DNA from 2 places in the Nocardia implantans genome. Region 1 is predicted to be linked to the other one. Evidence: predicted binding sites of a transcription regulator. Region 1 holds the regulator's gene; the other holds the start of a gene.

The links. The regulator HspR, encoded in region 1, represses chaperone genes until heat shock. The targets are predictions, from matches to a motif close to ANNTGAGTNNNNNNNACTCANNT.
Region 2: lon (endopeptidase La) is a predicted target of HspR. The motif match lies at 3,729-3,751, and genes of this name have one in related genera.

What each region holds. Positions count from the first base shown of each region.
Region 1 is NZ_JAYKYQ010000001.1:138,758-146,496, reverse strand. Features, by position in the region: gene U3653_RS00705 (HhH-GDP family DNA glycosylase) at 1-438, shown strand, start outside; gene U3653_RS00700 (zinc-binding dehydrogenase) at 445-1,608, opposite strand; gene dnaK (molecular chaperone DnaK) at 1,988-3,835, shown strand; gene grpE (nucleotide exchange factor GrpE) at 3,832-4,491, shown strand; gene dnaJ (molecular chaperone DnaJ) at 4,516-5,679, shown strand; gene U3653_RS00680 (heat shock protein transcriptional repressor HspR) at 5,679-6,098, shown strand; gene U3653_RS00675 (FAD-binding oxidoreductase) at 6,630-7,739, shown strand, end outside.
Region 2 is NZ_JAYKYQ010000001.1:442,488-450,226, forward strand. Features, by position in the region: gene U3653_RS02060 (DNA polymerase IV) at 1-83, opposite strand, end outside; gene U3653_RS02065 (TetR/AcrR family transcriptional regulator) at 211-795, shown strand; gene U3653_RS02070 (PaaI family thioesterase) at 792-1,241, shown strand; gene lon (endopeptidase La) at 1,322-3,649, opposite strand; gene U3653_RS02080 (DUF445 domain-containing protein) at 3,910-5,265, shown strand; gene U3653_RS02085 (TIGR03084 family metal-binding protein) at 5,377-6,168, shown strand; gene U3653_RS02090 (hypothetical protein) at 6,517-7,164, shown strand; gene lhgO (L-2-hydroxyglutarate oxidase) at 7,187-7,739, shown strand, end outside.

The sequences.
Region 1 (7,739 bases):
GTCGCGGACGCGCAGTGGCAGGAGTTGGTCGACGCGCTGGGGCGAGGGAACTACCGCCGCTACGACGAGAGCACCGCGACGCGACTGCACCACAATGCGTTGCGCCTGCTCGATCGCTACCACGGTGACCTGCGGGAACTGGCGAAGAAAGCGGACAACGACCCGCAGCGCGCCGCGGAACTGCTGCAAGAGTTCGACGGGATCGGTCCGACCGGAGCCCATATTTTCCTGCGCGAGATCCAGGACATCTGGACCTGGGTCCGGCCGCACTTCGACGAACGCGCTCTGCGCGGCGCCAAGCGCGTCCAGTTGCCGGAGGATCCCGACCGGCTGGCGCGGCTGGCGCCGGATCACCACACCGCCGAACTCGCCGCCGCGCTGGTGCGGGTGACGCTGGACGAGAAGATCGCCGACGAGGTCTTGGCCGCCGCGCCCTGATCGAGCTCAGGCGGTGGCGGCGCCCGCTGCGCGCGGGTCGATCAGGATCTTCGCGTGCCGCTGCGGGTTGCCGAGCGCGGCGAAGGCGTCCGCGACGCCGTCCAGCCCGACGGTCCCGGTGATCAGCGGGCTCGGGTCGACCTTTCCCTCGGCGAGCATGTGCAGGGTGTCGCGGAACTCGCCGGGGTCGTAGCCGAGCACGAACCGCAGTTCGATCTCCTTGTTGATCGCCATGGCGGGATGGAAGCGGTCGGTCTCCATGCAGACCCCGACCACGACAACGCGTGACAGCGGAGGCGCGGCGGCGAGGATCTGATCGATGATCCCGGGTACGCCCACGCATTCGAAGACGACCGGACCGGCGGGTCCCGCGTTCACCGTGTGAGCGAGGCGGAAGACGTACCACCACGGCAGATTCGGCACCCGCCGCAAGCGTTCCATGGTGTCGAACCCGAGTCCGAGGATGTCGGTGACGCCGTTGATCCGTCCCTTCTTCGGTGCGGCCGTCCAGGGTGACTCGGTCGCCGGATCCACCACGACGTCGGCGCCGCACGCCGTGGCCAGTTCCCGTCGGCGCGGGGAGAAGTCGCTGGCCACCACGGTGCGCACGCCCGCGGCCTTCAGCATGCTGATCACCGCGAGGCCGATCGGCCCGCAACCGATGACGAAGGCGGTCTGCCCCTTGCCGACCCGGCCCCTGCGCACGGCGTGCCAGGCCACCGCCATCGGCTCGGTCAACGCGGCGTGCTCGGCGGACAACCCGTTGGGCACCGGCATGGTCATCGATTCCTGGACCACCACCTGTTCGGCGTAACCGCCGGGCGCCGCGGTCGACAGTCCGACCAGGTGGGGTTGCCCGCCGTGCCGGACGATCGGCAGGGCCACCACCGGCGTTCCCGTCTTCCACCGCTTCCTGCACTCCGGCCCGTAGTCGACCACGGTGCCGCTGAATTCGTGGCCGAGCACCACGCTCTGATCCGAACGCATGAAGTGGTCGTAGCCCGTGGCCACGGCCAGGTCGGCCAGTTCGTCGGCATGGGTGCGGGCATGCAGGTCGGAGCCGCAGATACCGCAGCGCGCCACGTCGATCAGCAGTTGCCCCGGACCGGGCCGTGGCGTCGGCACCTCCGTGACCTCGAATTCGGCGGCGGTGACGACGGCGGCCCTCATGGCGACTCCTCGGATCGACGGCGCACGGATGGGGTGCCCCGCCGTCACCCTACTGCGGCCACGATCCCGGCCGCACTCGCTCAGGGGGCCGTCCAGCGCCCTCGATTTATGACGCAGATCACAGCTACGTGCCGCCTCCGGGGAATTAAACGCGCGACTCGCCCGTTGAGCTATTCGACAAGATTGAGCGTGCAGGACTCAAGTTTCGGTTGACTCCGAGACTCCTGCGGGGCAGGATTGAGCCGACCACGCTCAGTGTTGCTGGGGCCGTGCTCCGTGAGGTGCTAGGGGCGAGGTCTCGCGGCGTCCTTCGCGGCGTCACAGGGCGGTTTTCGCCCGGCACCGACACACATTGGTACGTCAATTAGGAGGAACCACCATGGCTCGTGCGGTCGGAATCGACCTCGGGACCACGAACTCGGTCGTCGCCGTTCTCGAAGGCGGCGAGCCGGTCGTCGTCGCCAACTCGGAAGGATCGCGCACCACCCCGTCGATCGTCGCGTTCGCGAAGAACGGCGAGGTACTGGTCGGCCAGCCGGCCAAGAACCAGGCTGTCACCAACGTCGACCGCACCATTCGCTCCGTCAAGCGGCACATCGGCACCGACTGGACCGTCGAGATCGATGGCAAGAAGTACACGCCGCAGGAGATCAGCGCCCGCACGCTGATGAAGCTGAAGCGCGACGCGGAGGCCTACCTCGGTGAGGAGATCACCGACGCGGTCATCACCGTGCCCGCCTACTTCGAGGACGCCCAGCGGCAGGCCACGAAGGAAGCAGGCCAGATCGCGGGCCTGAACGTCCTGCGCATCGTCAACGAGCCCACCGCGGCGGCGCTGGCCTACGGCCTGGACAAGGGCGACAAGGAACAGACCATTCTGGTCTTCGACCTCGGTGGCGGCACCTTCGACGTCTCGCTGCTGGAAATCGGCGAGGGCGTCGTCGAGGTCCGCGCCACCTCCGGCGACAACCACCTCGGTGGCGACGACTGGGACGAGCGGGTCGTGCAGTGGCTGGTCGACAAGTTCAAGGCCAGCTCGGGCATCGACCTGACCAAGGACAAGATGGCCATGCAGCGGCTGCGTGAGGCCGCCGAGAAGGCCAAGATCGAGCTGAGCTCCTCGCAGAGCACCTCGATCAACCTGCCCTACATCACCGTCGACGCGGACAAGAACCCGCTGTTCCTCGACGAGCAGCTGACCCGCGCCGAGTTCCAGAAGATCACCTCGGACCTGCTCGACCGCACCCGCGCGCCGTTCCAGTCCGTGATCAAGGACGCGGGCATCAAGGTGTCCGACATCGACCACGTGGTGCTCGTCGGCGGCTCCACCCGTATGCCCGCCGTCTCCGATCTGGTCAAGGAACTGACCGGCGGCAAGGAGCCCAACAAGGGCGTGAACCCGGACGAGGTCGTCGCCGTCGGCGCCGCCCTTCAGGCCGGTGTGCTCAAGGGTGAGGTCAAGGACGTCCTGCTGCTCGACGTGACCCCGCTGTCGCTGGGCATCGAGACCAAGGGCGGCGTGATGACCAAGCTCATCGAGCGCAACACGACCATTCCGACCAAGCGCTCGGAGACCTTCACCACGGCCGACGACAACCAGCCGTCGGTGCAGATCCAGGTGTTCCAGGGTGAGCGCGAGATCGCCTCGCACAACAAGCTGCTCGGCTCCTTCGAGCTGACCGGCATCCCGCCGGCCCCGCGCGGCGTGCCGCAGATCGAGGTCACCTTCGACATCGACGCCAACGGCATCGTGCACGTCACCGCGAAGGACAAGGGCACCGGCAAGGAGAACACGATCAAGATCCAGGACGGCTCCGGCCTGTCCAAGGAGGAGATCGACCGGATGATCAAGGACGCCGAGGCGCACGCGGCCGAGGACAAGGCGCGTCGCGAGGAGGCGGAGACCCGCAACCAGGCCGAGTCGCTGGTCCACCAGACCGAGAAGTTCATCAAGGAGAACGAGGACAAGGTCCCCGCGGACGTCAAGACCAAGGTCGAGGCGGCCATCGCCGAGGCGAACGAGGCGCTGAAGGGCACCGACATCGCCGCGGTCAAGGCGGCGGTGGAGAAGCTGGCGACCGAGTCGCAGGCGCTCGGCCAGGCCATCTACGAGGCCTCCGCGGCGGACGCCGCCGCGCAGGGCAACGGCGCGTCCAGCGCCGCGTCGGATGACCAGGTCGTGGACGCCGAGGTCGTGGACGAGCCGGTCGACACGGAGAAGAAGTGACCGAGGCCAACTCCGAGAAGGAGCCGATCACCTTCGTCGACAACCGGAAGATCGATCCGGAGACCGGTGACGTCCGGCAGCAGGCCGCGGACAACGGCGCCGCGGCCGCGCAGGCCCCGCAGGCGGACGAGGGCGTGGAAACCGGCAACGGCGACGCCCTCGCCGACACCATCAGCGGCGAGCTCGCCGAGCGCACCGCCGACCTGCAGCGGCTGACCGCGGAGTACGCCAACTACCGGCGGCGGGTCGAGCGCGACCGCAAGGCCGCGATCGATGCCGCCAAGGCGTCGGTGGTCACCGAGCTGCTCGGCGTGCTCGACGATCTCGACCGCGCGCGGGCGCACGGTGACCTGGAGGCGGGCCCGCTGAAGTCGGTGGCCGACAAGCTGTCGGCCGCGCTGCTCAAGCAGGGTCTCGAGGAGTTCGGTTCGGAGGGCGAGCCTTTCGACCCGACCCTGCACGAGGCCGTGCAGCACGAGGGCTCCGGCCACGACCCGGTGATCGGCATTGTGATGCGCAAGGGCTATCGCTTCGGCGATAGGGTGCTTCGGCACGCGCTCGTCGGGGTAACCGACGGCGTGGCCGATGTGAAGGAAAACGCTGTTCCACCGACTGAAGAGGCATCGGATGTTGATGCCGGCGCGAACGAACAATAAGGACGCGAGAGGAGGAGATGCTCGGTGAGCCAACGGGAGTGGATCGAAAAGGACTTCTACAAGGAGCTGGGTGTTTCCTCCGGCGCCTCGCAGGACGAGATCAAGAAGGCCTATCGCAAGCTCGCCCGCGACTTGCACCCGGACGCCAACCCCGGTGACACCAAAGCCGAGGAGCGGTTCAAGGCCGTCAGCGAGGCGCACGCCGTCCTGTCGGATCCGGCCAAGCGCAAGGAGTACGACGACACCCGCAAGCTCTTCGCGGGTGGCGGCTACGGTCGCGGTGGGTTCGGGTCCGGCGCGGGCGGCGGCTTCTCGCAGGAGTTCAACCTCGGGGACCTCTTCGGCGGCGCCGCGGGTGCCGCCGAAGGTGGCCTCGGCGACCTGCTCGGCGGTCTGTTCAACCGGGGCGGCGGCACGCGGACCTCGAGCCGCCCCCGCCGCGGCGCCGACGTGGAGACCGAGACCACGCTCGGTTTCCGGGAGGCGGCTCAGGGCGTCACGGTTCCGCTGCGGATGACCAGCCCGTCGCCGTGCACCACGTGTCACGGCAGCGGAGCCAAACCGGGCACGAGTCCGCGAGTGTGCCCGATCTGCAACGGGACCGGCATCGTCAGCCGCAACCAGGGCGCGTTCGGCTTCAGCGAGCCGTGCGACGAGTGCCGTGGCAGCGGGTCGATCATCGACGACCCGTGCCTCGACTGCCAGGGCAGCGGCATCCAGAACCGCACGCGCACCATCACGGTGCGGATTCCGCCCGGAGTCGGTGACGGGCAACGCATCCGCCTGGCCGGTCAGGGCGAGGCGGGGCTGCGCGGGGCGCCTTCGGGCGACCTGTATGTCACCGTGCACGTCAGCCAGGACAAGGTCTTCGGCCGCAACGGCGACGACCTGACCCTGGTGCTTCCGGTCAGTTACAGTGAATTGGTCCTCGGCACCACGGTTTCGGTGCCCACGCTGGACGGGCGGGTCGGCGTCAAGGTGCCTCCGGGCACCGCGGACGGCCGTACCCTGCGGGTACGCGGCCGCGGCGTGCCCAAGCGCGGTGGTGGCGCGGGCGATCTGCTGGTCACGGTGAAGGTCGCCGTGCCGCAGAAGCTGGACGACAACGCCATCGAGGCGCTGAAGCGCTATCAGGAGGCGGAGCGAGCGGGCGGCTTCGATCCACGTGCGGGATGGGCAGGTGCGTGATGTCCTCGGAACCGAAGAACGCGTCCGGCGGGTCGCGGGCCGAGTTCTTCATGATCTCGGTGGCGGCCCAGCTGGCCGGCATGCACGCGCAGACGCTGCGCACGTATGACCGTCTGGGACTGGTCACGCCGCAACGTACTTCGGGCGGTGGTCGGCGCTACTCGGCCCGGGACGTGGAGCTGCTGCGCGAGGTGCAGCGGCTGTCCCAGGACGAGGGCGTCAACCTGGCGGGCATCAAGCGCATCATCGAACTGACCAATCAGGTGGAGGAGCTGCGTCGGCAGGTGGCGGAACTGTCGGCCGAGCTGGAGCGGACGCGGGCGGCCTACCGCCCGGATCTCGTTCCGCAGCAGCGCAGTACCGCGCTGGTCGTCTGGCAGCCGCGGCACCGTCGCGAAGACGGCCAGCGCAGACGATAACCGAAACGACGACGGCCCCGGCCTCGGTCGCACTTCGCGATCCGGCGCCGGGGCCTTCGTCGTTCGCGCCCTGTGTGTCACAGATTTGCTGAGAATAAACCAGAACATGTTCGACAGAAGCGGCTAGACATAGGTCATTTCGTTGTCGAATCAACTGGGAATTTCTACCATAGACTCGCTTACGCAACCGTATCGGTTTGCCCGATTCGATCCATCTGCGCCAGTTGTGGTGTTGCCCCGAAGTCGCTAGAACAGACCAGTCGGGACGTAATTTCCTAAGTGTCCCTTGTCGATCCGGGGTGTGGAAGACCAATTACCTGTGGAATCTACGGTCTCTCAGTCGGTTTCTCTGGCGTGTCTCCCGGAATATCCTCGTTTCGACGAAATTCCGAGCGGGATGTTCCTTCGAAAGATTCCGTTGCTGGCAAACCTCGCCTACACTCCTTTCCATCGGCTGCTGTCGAGTGGCCCCGCAGCACCTCACTCGCCGGCATGGTTCGTGAACGAGTGCGAAATGGGGTTGTGATACCGATGGATTCACGCGCTGTCGCTTTGATCAGAACTACTTTCAAGGCGGTTGCTGCGGAGGATGGGGGGCCGGAGAAACTGGCGAGATCGTTCTACGCGATCTTGTTCACCGACTACCCGCACGTCCGCGATTTCTTTCCCGCCGCGATGGACCTCCAGCGCGACCGGCTGGTCAAGGCGATCTCCTACGCGCTGGACCGGTTGGAAGAGCCCGACAAGCTGCTGCCCTTCCTGTCCCAGCTCGGCAGGGACCACCGCAAGTACGGTGTGCAGCCCGCGCACTATGCCGCCGTCTCCACGGCGCTGAAGACCGCCGTGAAGGTGTTCGCCGGCACCGAGATGTGGACCGACGAGGTGGACCGGGCCTGGGACGAGGGCCTGAAGATCATCTCCGACACCATGATCGGCGCCGCGGAGAAGGAGACCACGCCGTCGGCGTGGACCGGAACGGTGATCGAACGCCGCGAGGTGCTGCGCAACCTGGTCGTCGTCCGGCTGCAACTGGATCAGCCGATGCGCTACGCCGCGGGCCAGTACCTGAGCGTGCAGATCCCGTCACGGCCGCGCATGTGGCGCTACCTCTCGCCCGCCGTGCCCGCGAATGCCAACGGTGAGATCGAATTCCACGTCCGCAGCGTGCTGGGCGGCTGGGTCAGCTCCGCCATCGTCGGCCAGACCGCCGTCGGCGACCAGTGGCTGCTCGGCTCACCGCTGGGCGGCTTGGGCGTTCCGCGCAACGCCAAACGCAAGATGCTGATGGTCGGCTGCGGCACCGGCATCGCGCCGCTGCGTGCGCAGCTGATGGCGATGGCGATGCGGCGGACCAACCCGAAGGTGCACCTGTTCGTCGGCGGCCACCACCCGTGCGACCTCTACGACCTGGAAACCTTGAGCAAGCTGGCCATGGCCAACCGCTGGCTCACGGTCACGCCGGTGAGCGAACACGACGAGAACCCCTGGTGGTACGCCGAACCGGAGGAACCGCGCACCACATGGCCCGGCGTGGAACCACGGGTCACCGGCCAGATCGGCAAGGTGGTCGCCAGTTACGGCGCCTGGTCCGACCGTGACGTGCAGATCGTCGGTTCACCGTCGATGGTGCAGACCACCAAG
Region 2 (7,739 bases), 300 kb from region 1:
AGTCCCCGCAGTTCCGGGTGACGGCGGAACTCCACCGCCGCCTGGAACTGATCGAGGTCGACGTGCAACAGCCATCTGGCCACATGCCGTTCTTACCGCAGGGGTGCGACACACCGGTCTGGATTGCGCCGATCGCCCGCCGACCGGCAGCACCGCGCCCTCGCGCACCCTGCCATTGCGAGGCCGCAAAAACAGAACTAAATTCTGGTCATGAAGATTCGAGATCGGTTGCTCTTGGCGGCCGAGCGCCAGTTCGCCGAGCACGGCGCCCTCGACGCGACGCTGACGCAGATCCGCGCCGCGGCGGGCGCCAGCGTCGGCGCGCTGTATCACCATTTCCCGGACAAGTCCGACCTGTACCGGCAGGTCTGGGCCAACGCGCTGGCGGACTATCAGGAGCATTTCTGGGCGGTGGTCGGTGACAGCGCCGACGCGCGCGAAGGCGTCGTCGCCGGCGTGCACGAGCACTTGCGCTGGGTGAGCGAGAATCAATACCGCGCCACCGTGCTCACCGCGGCGCGGCCGCCAGGGGTGCGCGAGAGCGAGGGCAATCGCCGCTTCATGTCCGACGTGACTCGGTGGTGGCGCACGCACGCTGGGTACGGGGCGGTGCGGGATCTTCCGATCGACCTTGTCTACGCGCTGTGGCTCGGCCCGGCGCAGGAATACACGCGCCAGTGGCTCGGCGGGGAAATGCGCCTCGCCCCCGATCGAGTCGCGGGGGAACTCGCGGATGCCGCCTGGCTCGCCCTCGCCGCCGACCGCCCCAGAGCCGCGAAAGAGATGTCCCGATGACGACCACCATGACCCTCGACCTCGACAGCGCCAAGAAGATACTGGCCGCACAGCCCTTCGCGAGCCTGGTCGGCACCGAGATCACCGCGTTCGGCGACGGCGCCGCGACCCTGGTCATCCCATTGCGCCCGGAATTGACCCAGCAGTTCGGCTATGTGCACGGCGGCGTGCTGGCGTACGCGGCCGACAACGCCCTCACCTTCGCCGCGGGAACGGTGCTCGGCGCGAACGTGCTCACCGGCGGCGTCACCATCACCTACCTGCGTCCCGCCGCGGGCGAACGATTGCGCATCGAGGCAACTGTCACGGGGGCGACGCGCCGCCAAGCGGTGGCCCACTGCGAGATCTACGCGGAAAGCCGTGACCGCGAACCGATCCTGTGCGCGGTGGGCCAAGGCACGACGCGGCTCGCGGAAACCGACCTGACCGGCACGAACGGCTCGTAACCTCGCATCGAGCGACGGCCCTTTCGCAATACGAAAGGCCGGGCACGGAATCGTTCCCGTGCCCGGCCCGTCAGCCCAGGTCAGGCAGTCGCCGCGAAGGCGGGCCCCAACGCGGGCTCGGCCACCGGCTCGATCGCGTAGGCCAGGATGTCGGCCACATCGGCGACCGGCCGGACGTCCAGCGCGGCCAGCACCTCCGCCGGTACGTCGTCCAGGTCCGGCTCGTTGCGCGCCGGGATGAACACCGTCTTCAATCCGGCCCGCTGGGCGGCGAGCAGCTTCTGCTTGACGCCGCCGATCGGCAGCACCCGGCCGTTCAGCGTGACCTCACCGGTCATGCCGACGTCCGATCGCACCTGACGGCCCAGCGCCAGCGACACCAGGGCGGTGACCATCGTGACGCCCGCCGACGGTCCGTCCTTGGGCACGGCGCCCGCAGGGAAGTGGATGTGGATATTGCGATCCAGCACCGACGGCTCGATGCCGATCTCCTCCAGGTGCGAACGCACGTAGGTCAACGCGATCTGCGCCGACTCCTTCATCACGTCGCCGAGCTGGCCGGTGAGCGTCAGCGAGCGCTCGCCCTCGGCGGCGTTCGCCTCGATGTAGAGGACGTCGCCGCCCGCGCCGGTCACGGCCAAGCCGGTGGCCACACCGGGAACGGCCGTGCGTTCCACCGAGTCCGGGGTGAAGCGAGGACGACCCAGGTAATCCTTCAAGTCGTCCAGACCGATCGTCAGGGCCCCCGCGCCGACCTTCTCCTCGTAACCCAGTTCGGGGTCGTACCCCGATCCGGCCTCGCGCTCCGACAGCCGCGTGGCCGCCTTGCGCAGCGCTTTGGCGATCAGCCGCTCCATCTGCCTGACCCCGGCCTCCCTGGTGTAGTTGGCGGCGATCTCGCGCAGCGCCTCCTCGGTCACCGACACCTCGTCGGCGGTCAGGGCGTTGCGCTCCAGCTGCCGCGGCACCAGGAAGTCGCGCGCGATGGCCACCTTGTCGTCCTCGGTGTAGCCGTCGACGGTGATCAGCTCCATCCGGTCCAGCAGCGGGCCGGGGATGGTCTCCATGACGTTCGCCGTGGCGATGAACAGCACGTCGGACAGGTCCAGGTCGAGATCCAGGTAGTGGTCGCGGAACGTGTGGTTCTGCGCCGGGTCGAGCACCTCGAGCAGGGCGGCCGCAGGGTCGCCGCGGAAGTCGGAGCCGACCTTGTCGATCTCGTCCAGCAGGACGACCGGGTTCATCGAACCGGCTTCCTTCATGGCCCGCACGATCCGGCCGGGCATGGCGCCGACGTAGGTGCGGCGGTGCCCGCGGATCTCGGCCTCGTCGCGCACGCCGCCAAGAGCCACGCGGACGAACTCGCGGCCGAGAGCGCGCGCCACGGACTCGCCCAGCGAGGTCTTGCCTACACCGGGCGGGCCGACCAGCACCAGCACCGCGCCGGACCCGCGTCCGCCGACGACCTCAAGGCCGCGGGCGGCCCGGCGTGCGCGGACGGCCAGGTACTCGACCATGCGGTCCTTGACCTCTTCCAGGCCGTGGTGGTCGGCGTCCAGCACCGCGCGAGCGGCCGAGACGTCGGTGCTGTCGGTGGTCTTCACCGTCCACGGCAGCTCGAGCACGGTGTCCAGCCAGGTCCGGATCCAGCCGGATTCCGGGCTCTGATCGCTGGCTCGCTCCAGCCTGCCGACCTCGCGCAGCGCCGCCTCGCGCACGGTGTCGGGCAGATCGGCTTGCTCGACGCGGGTGCGGTAGTCGTCGGCGCCGTCCGGCTCGTCCTCGCCGAGTTCCTTGCGGATGGCGTTGAGCTGCTGGCGCAGCAGGAATTCGCGCTGGCTCTTCTCCATGCCCTCGCGCACGTCTTCGCTGATCTTCTCGCTGATCTCGGCCTCGGCGATGTGCGCCTTGGTCCACTCGATCAGGGTGGTGAGTCGCTCGGCCACGTCGGGGGTCTCGAGCAGTTCGCGCTTCTGCTCGGAAGTCAGGTACGGGGCGTAGCCCGCGGTGTCGGCGATGGCCGACGGATCGGTCAGCTGATTGACCGCGTCGATGATCTGCCAGGCCTCACGGCGTTGCAGCACCGAGACGACCAGCTTCTTGTATTCCGCGGCCAGTTCCTTGGTGCGGCCGTCGGCGGCGGGCGTCTCGACCGGCTCGGCCTCGACCCACAGCGCGGCGCCGGGACCGGTGACCCCGTGCCCGATCTTGGCGCGCCGTTCGGCCTTGAGGACGGCGGCAGGAGCGCCGCCGCGCATCCGGCCGACCTGTTCGATGGTGGCGACCACACCGTAGGTGGCGTAGCCCTCGGTCAGCCGCGGCGCGAGCAGCACGGCGTCGGTCTTGGCGGCGCGCGCGGCGTCGATCGCGGCCTGCGCGGATTCGTCCAGTTCGATGGGCACGACCATGCCCGGCAGCACGATCGGATCGGTGAGGAACAGCACCGGCAGGTTCTGTGGTGTAGTCACGTTCTTCGACCCTTCCAAAAGTTGAGCGATGCCTACTCAACCCCGGGGCGAGTGGGTTTGTTCCGCCCCGACCGGTCCGTTCGCTGACGGCGAAGTCGCGGCCGGCTTCGCGTTGACACCCCGTCCAAGGCAATGAGAACGTTGTGACCTTGGTATCTCATACCGGCGGTACCGCCGGATCGGCTTAGGGAGTCCCATCGATGTCGTCGCTCGCCGCTGGCGTGTTCATCGACTGGGAAAGCCTGACCGGGCAGCCGAAGTTCGTGGTCGACCTGATCACGTTCCCGATCTTCAGCGCGCTGGCGGGATGGCTGACCAACTGGACCGGCGTGCTGATGCTGTTCTGGCCGATCGTCTTTCGCGGCATCCGCATCCCCGGTCTGCACGTGCTCTACCCGTATTTCCCGCGCCGGGTGCAAGTGCTGCCGACCTTCTCCGGTGACGGCCGCCGCCTCGGATTTCAGGGCTTCATCCCGGCGCGCGCGGAGAAGATGGCCAGCATCTGCGTGGACAAGGCCCTGATGCGGATCGGCAGTCCCAAGGACTTCATCCACGAACTCGATCTCGACGGCATCGCCGACTACATCGCGGTGCTGGCGCGCGAGCAGGTGCGCCCACTGGTGGACGAGCTGATGTACCGGGAGAACCCCGACCTGTGGCGTACGGTGCCGCGCGCGGCCAAGCAATTGATCTACCAGCGGGTGGATCGGGAACTGCCCGCGCTGTCGCGCCGCGCGTTCGCGTCGCTCGGCGACAACGTCGACCAGTTGATCGGCATCAAGGGCTTCGTGATCCGCTATCTGCAGGACAACCCGGCCATCCTCAAGGACCTGACCACCACCATCGCGGCGCCCGAACTGCGCTTCATGGTGCGCATCGGCTTGCTCGGCGCGCCCTTCGGCGTGCTGCTGGCTCTGTACCTGCATGTGCACCAGCAGATTCCGGTGCTCGGCTGGGTACCCGGGTGGGTGATCGTCCTGCTCGTCTCGGCGGCGATCGGCGTGATCGTGAACGTCATCGCGGTGAAGATGGTGTTCGAGCCGGGCGACCCGCAACCGAGGTACAAGTACCTGTGGAAGCAAGCGCTGCTGGCGAAACGGCAGCCGCAGGCGGCGACCGATCTGGCGCACATCCTGGCCTACCAGGTGCTGACGCTGCCGAATCTGTCCAAGGAGCTGCTCGACGGCCCGAACGGGGACAAGACCAGGCAGTTGCTGGAACGCTTGATCGCCGACGAGATCAACCGTCAGCTCGGGCCGACCACCACACTGGTGCGGGCGGCGCTGGGGCGTCGTCAGTTCGACAACCTCACCGTCGGCGCGGCGGGCGCCGCCGTCGGCTTGGCGCCGACCCTCGTCGAGGACGAAGAGTTCACCCGGGAGCAGGCCAAGACCATCGATGAGTTCGCCGCGCGTAAGCTGCGGCGGCTCACTCCGGGGGAGTTCATGGAGATGTTCTACGCGTCCGTCGAGCAGGACGCCTGGCTGCTGTATCTGCACGGCGCGGTGCTCGGCCTCGTCGTCGGAGCCGCCCACCTGCTCCTTTTCGGCTGGTAACGGGCCCGTCGTCCCCGAGATAAAACAAGCATGCTTGCCTTTTTTTGGGCTCGCTGCGATGCTGGACCACGGTGGCGCACGAGGCGGTGGGCCCGGACGGCAGGGGCACAGATGGCTGACCTAGAGGCTTTGCTCGGCGATTTCGCCGACGAATGCGCGGACCTGGAACGACTCGTCGCCCCGCTGGCGCCCGAGGAATGGGCCCGCGCCACACCCGCGCCCGGCTGGACCATCGCTCATCAGATCGGGCACCTGGCCTGGACCGACGAGATCGCGACGATCGCCACCGCGGACGCAGCCCGCTTCCAGCAGTTGCTGACCGAGGCCGGGCCGCGCGCGCTCACCTTCGTCGACGAGGCCGCGGAGAAGGCCGCGACCGAACCGCCCGCCGAGCTGCTCGACCGCTGGCGGCGTGGGCGCGCCTCGCTCGCCGCCGCGCTGCGCGCCGTGCCCGCCGGCGCCAAACTGCCGTGGTTCGGCCCGCCCATGAGCGCCGCGTCGATGATCTCCGCCCGCATCATGGAGACCTGGGCGCACGGACAGGACGTGGCCGATGCGATCGGGGTGCGCCGCTCGCCCACGGCGCGACTGCGCACCGTGGCCCATATCGGCGTGCGCACCAGGAACTTCGCCTACACCGTGCACGGAAAGAACCCGCCCGCAGCGGATTTCCGGGTGGAGCTCACCGCGCCGGATCGCACCATCTGGTCCTGGGGACCGGAGGACGCCGAACAGCGGGTGACCGGACCGGCGCTCGACTTCTGCCTGCTGGTGACCCAGCGCCGCCATCCGGACGACCTGGCACTCGTCGCGTACGGCGAGGACGCCGCGGAATGGCTCACCATCGCACAGGCTTTCGCGGGTCCGTCGGGCGAGGGAAGGACGGCGGGCCAGTTCACCTGACCCGCCCACACCCGACCCGATCGACGATGATGCGGGAGCGGGCGAGCGCCACACTTGGGTGCGCCGTGTTCATGTCGACGGCCGGACGCCGTTGGCCGGGTGTCTCGAGGTGGCAGTCGAGAATGGCGCTCGCCAGCTATCCGATATTTACCCGCCCGTGCGCTCCCGGAAACATCCGCGCAAGACAGACCGGGGCGCGTCGGCTCGTGCCCCCGCCCGCGCCCTTTGTGATCCTGCTCTCTCCGATGCGGTATGCCCCACGACCGCACAGGTAATCTGGTCGCGCGTACAGCTTTCCACGGTGCTGGTCGCCTGTGGGGAGCGGCGTCGCAGGGAAAGGAGCGCATCGTGACAGCACACCGGCCTGCCCAGGTCGCACGGCATGCCGCCGTCGTGCTCGCCGGTGCGGCCAGCCTGAGCCTGACCGTCGCGGCGGGCGCGTACATCGTCCACCAGATCGCCGATACGCAGCGCCCCGATACTCCGATCGCCGCGCCGGTCACCCCGGCCGCCCCGGATGAGCCCCGCCACGGACACGGCAGGGACTTCGATCCCGTGCTGACCGGCAACAGTTTCGTCTTGTCCGCAACGGTTTCCGAGTCCCATGTCGCCGAGCCGGAACAGGTTGAGCAGCAAGCTGCTTCGCTTACCACACCTCCTGCCCGCACCCCGGTGGGCGGTACGGTCCGGATCGGCGACGCCTACGTCGGGGCGCGAGTCGCGGAGGGCGAGGCCGACACGGTCTCGGTCACCGTGGACACGAATGCCTTGACCATGCTCACGGGTCTGCTGCACTCCGATTCCAGGCCGGAGCCGAATGCGGGCAACGTGACCACGATGCGCACCGATCTCGATACCCAGCGGGGCGAAGTGCGAGTGGCGTTCTCCGACCCGAGTCTGGGCGAGCACGGCGTTCAGCTGGATCGTCACCCCGCCCCGAAGGGAACCGACGAGCGCGCGCCCGCGCGCGGTGCGGCGGATTCCACCGTGGTGTGACCCACCGCTTACCCTGCTCGGCATGAGCGCCTACGACTTCTGCGTCATCGGCGGCGGCATCGTCGGAGTGGCGACCGCGCACCGGATCCTGGCGCGCCATCCCGGTGCCAGCCTGGTGCTGCTGGAGAAAGCAGAGCGCCTTGCCGTCCATCAAACCGGGCACAACAGCGGCGTCATCCACTCCGGCATCTACTACCCGCCGGACAGCCTGAAAGCCAGGCTGTGCCGCCGTGGTGCGCGCTGGACCAAGGAGTTCGCGGCGGCACACGATATTCCACACCGGGTCTGCGGCAAGTTGCTGGTCGCCACAGACGACGCCGAGTACACGCGCATGCTCGCACTGCACGAGCGATCCGTCGTCAACGGGGTGGATGTCGAGCTGATCGACGCCGCCGAACTCGCGCGGCGAGAACCGAACGTCACCGGTGTCGGCGCGCTCTTCGTCCCGGACACCGGTATCGTCGACTTCACCGCGGTGACCGAAGCGCTGGCCGGGGAAGTGCGCAGCGCCGGAGGCGAATTCGTGTTCGGCGCCGAGGTCGCGACGCTCACCGAGACATCGGACGCCGTGACCG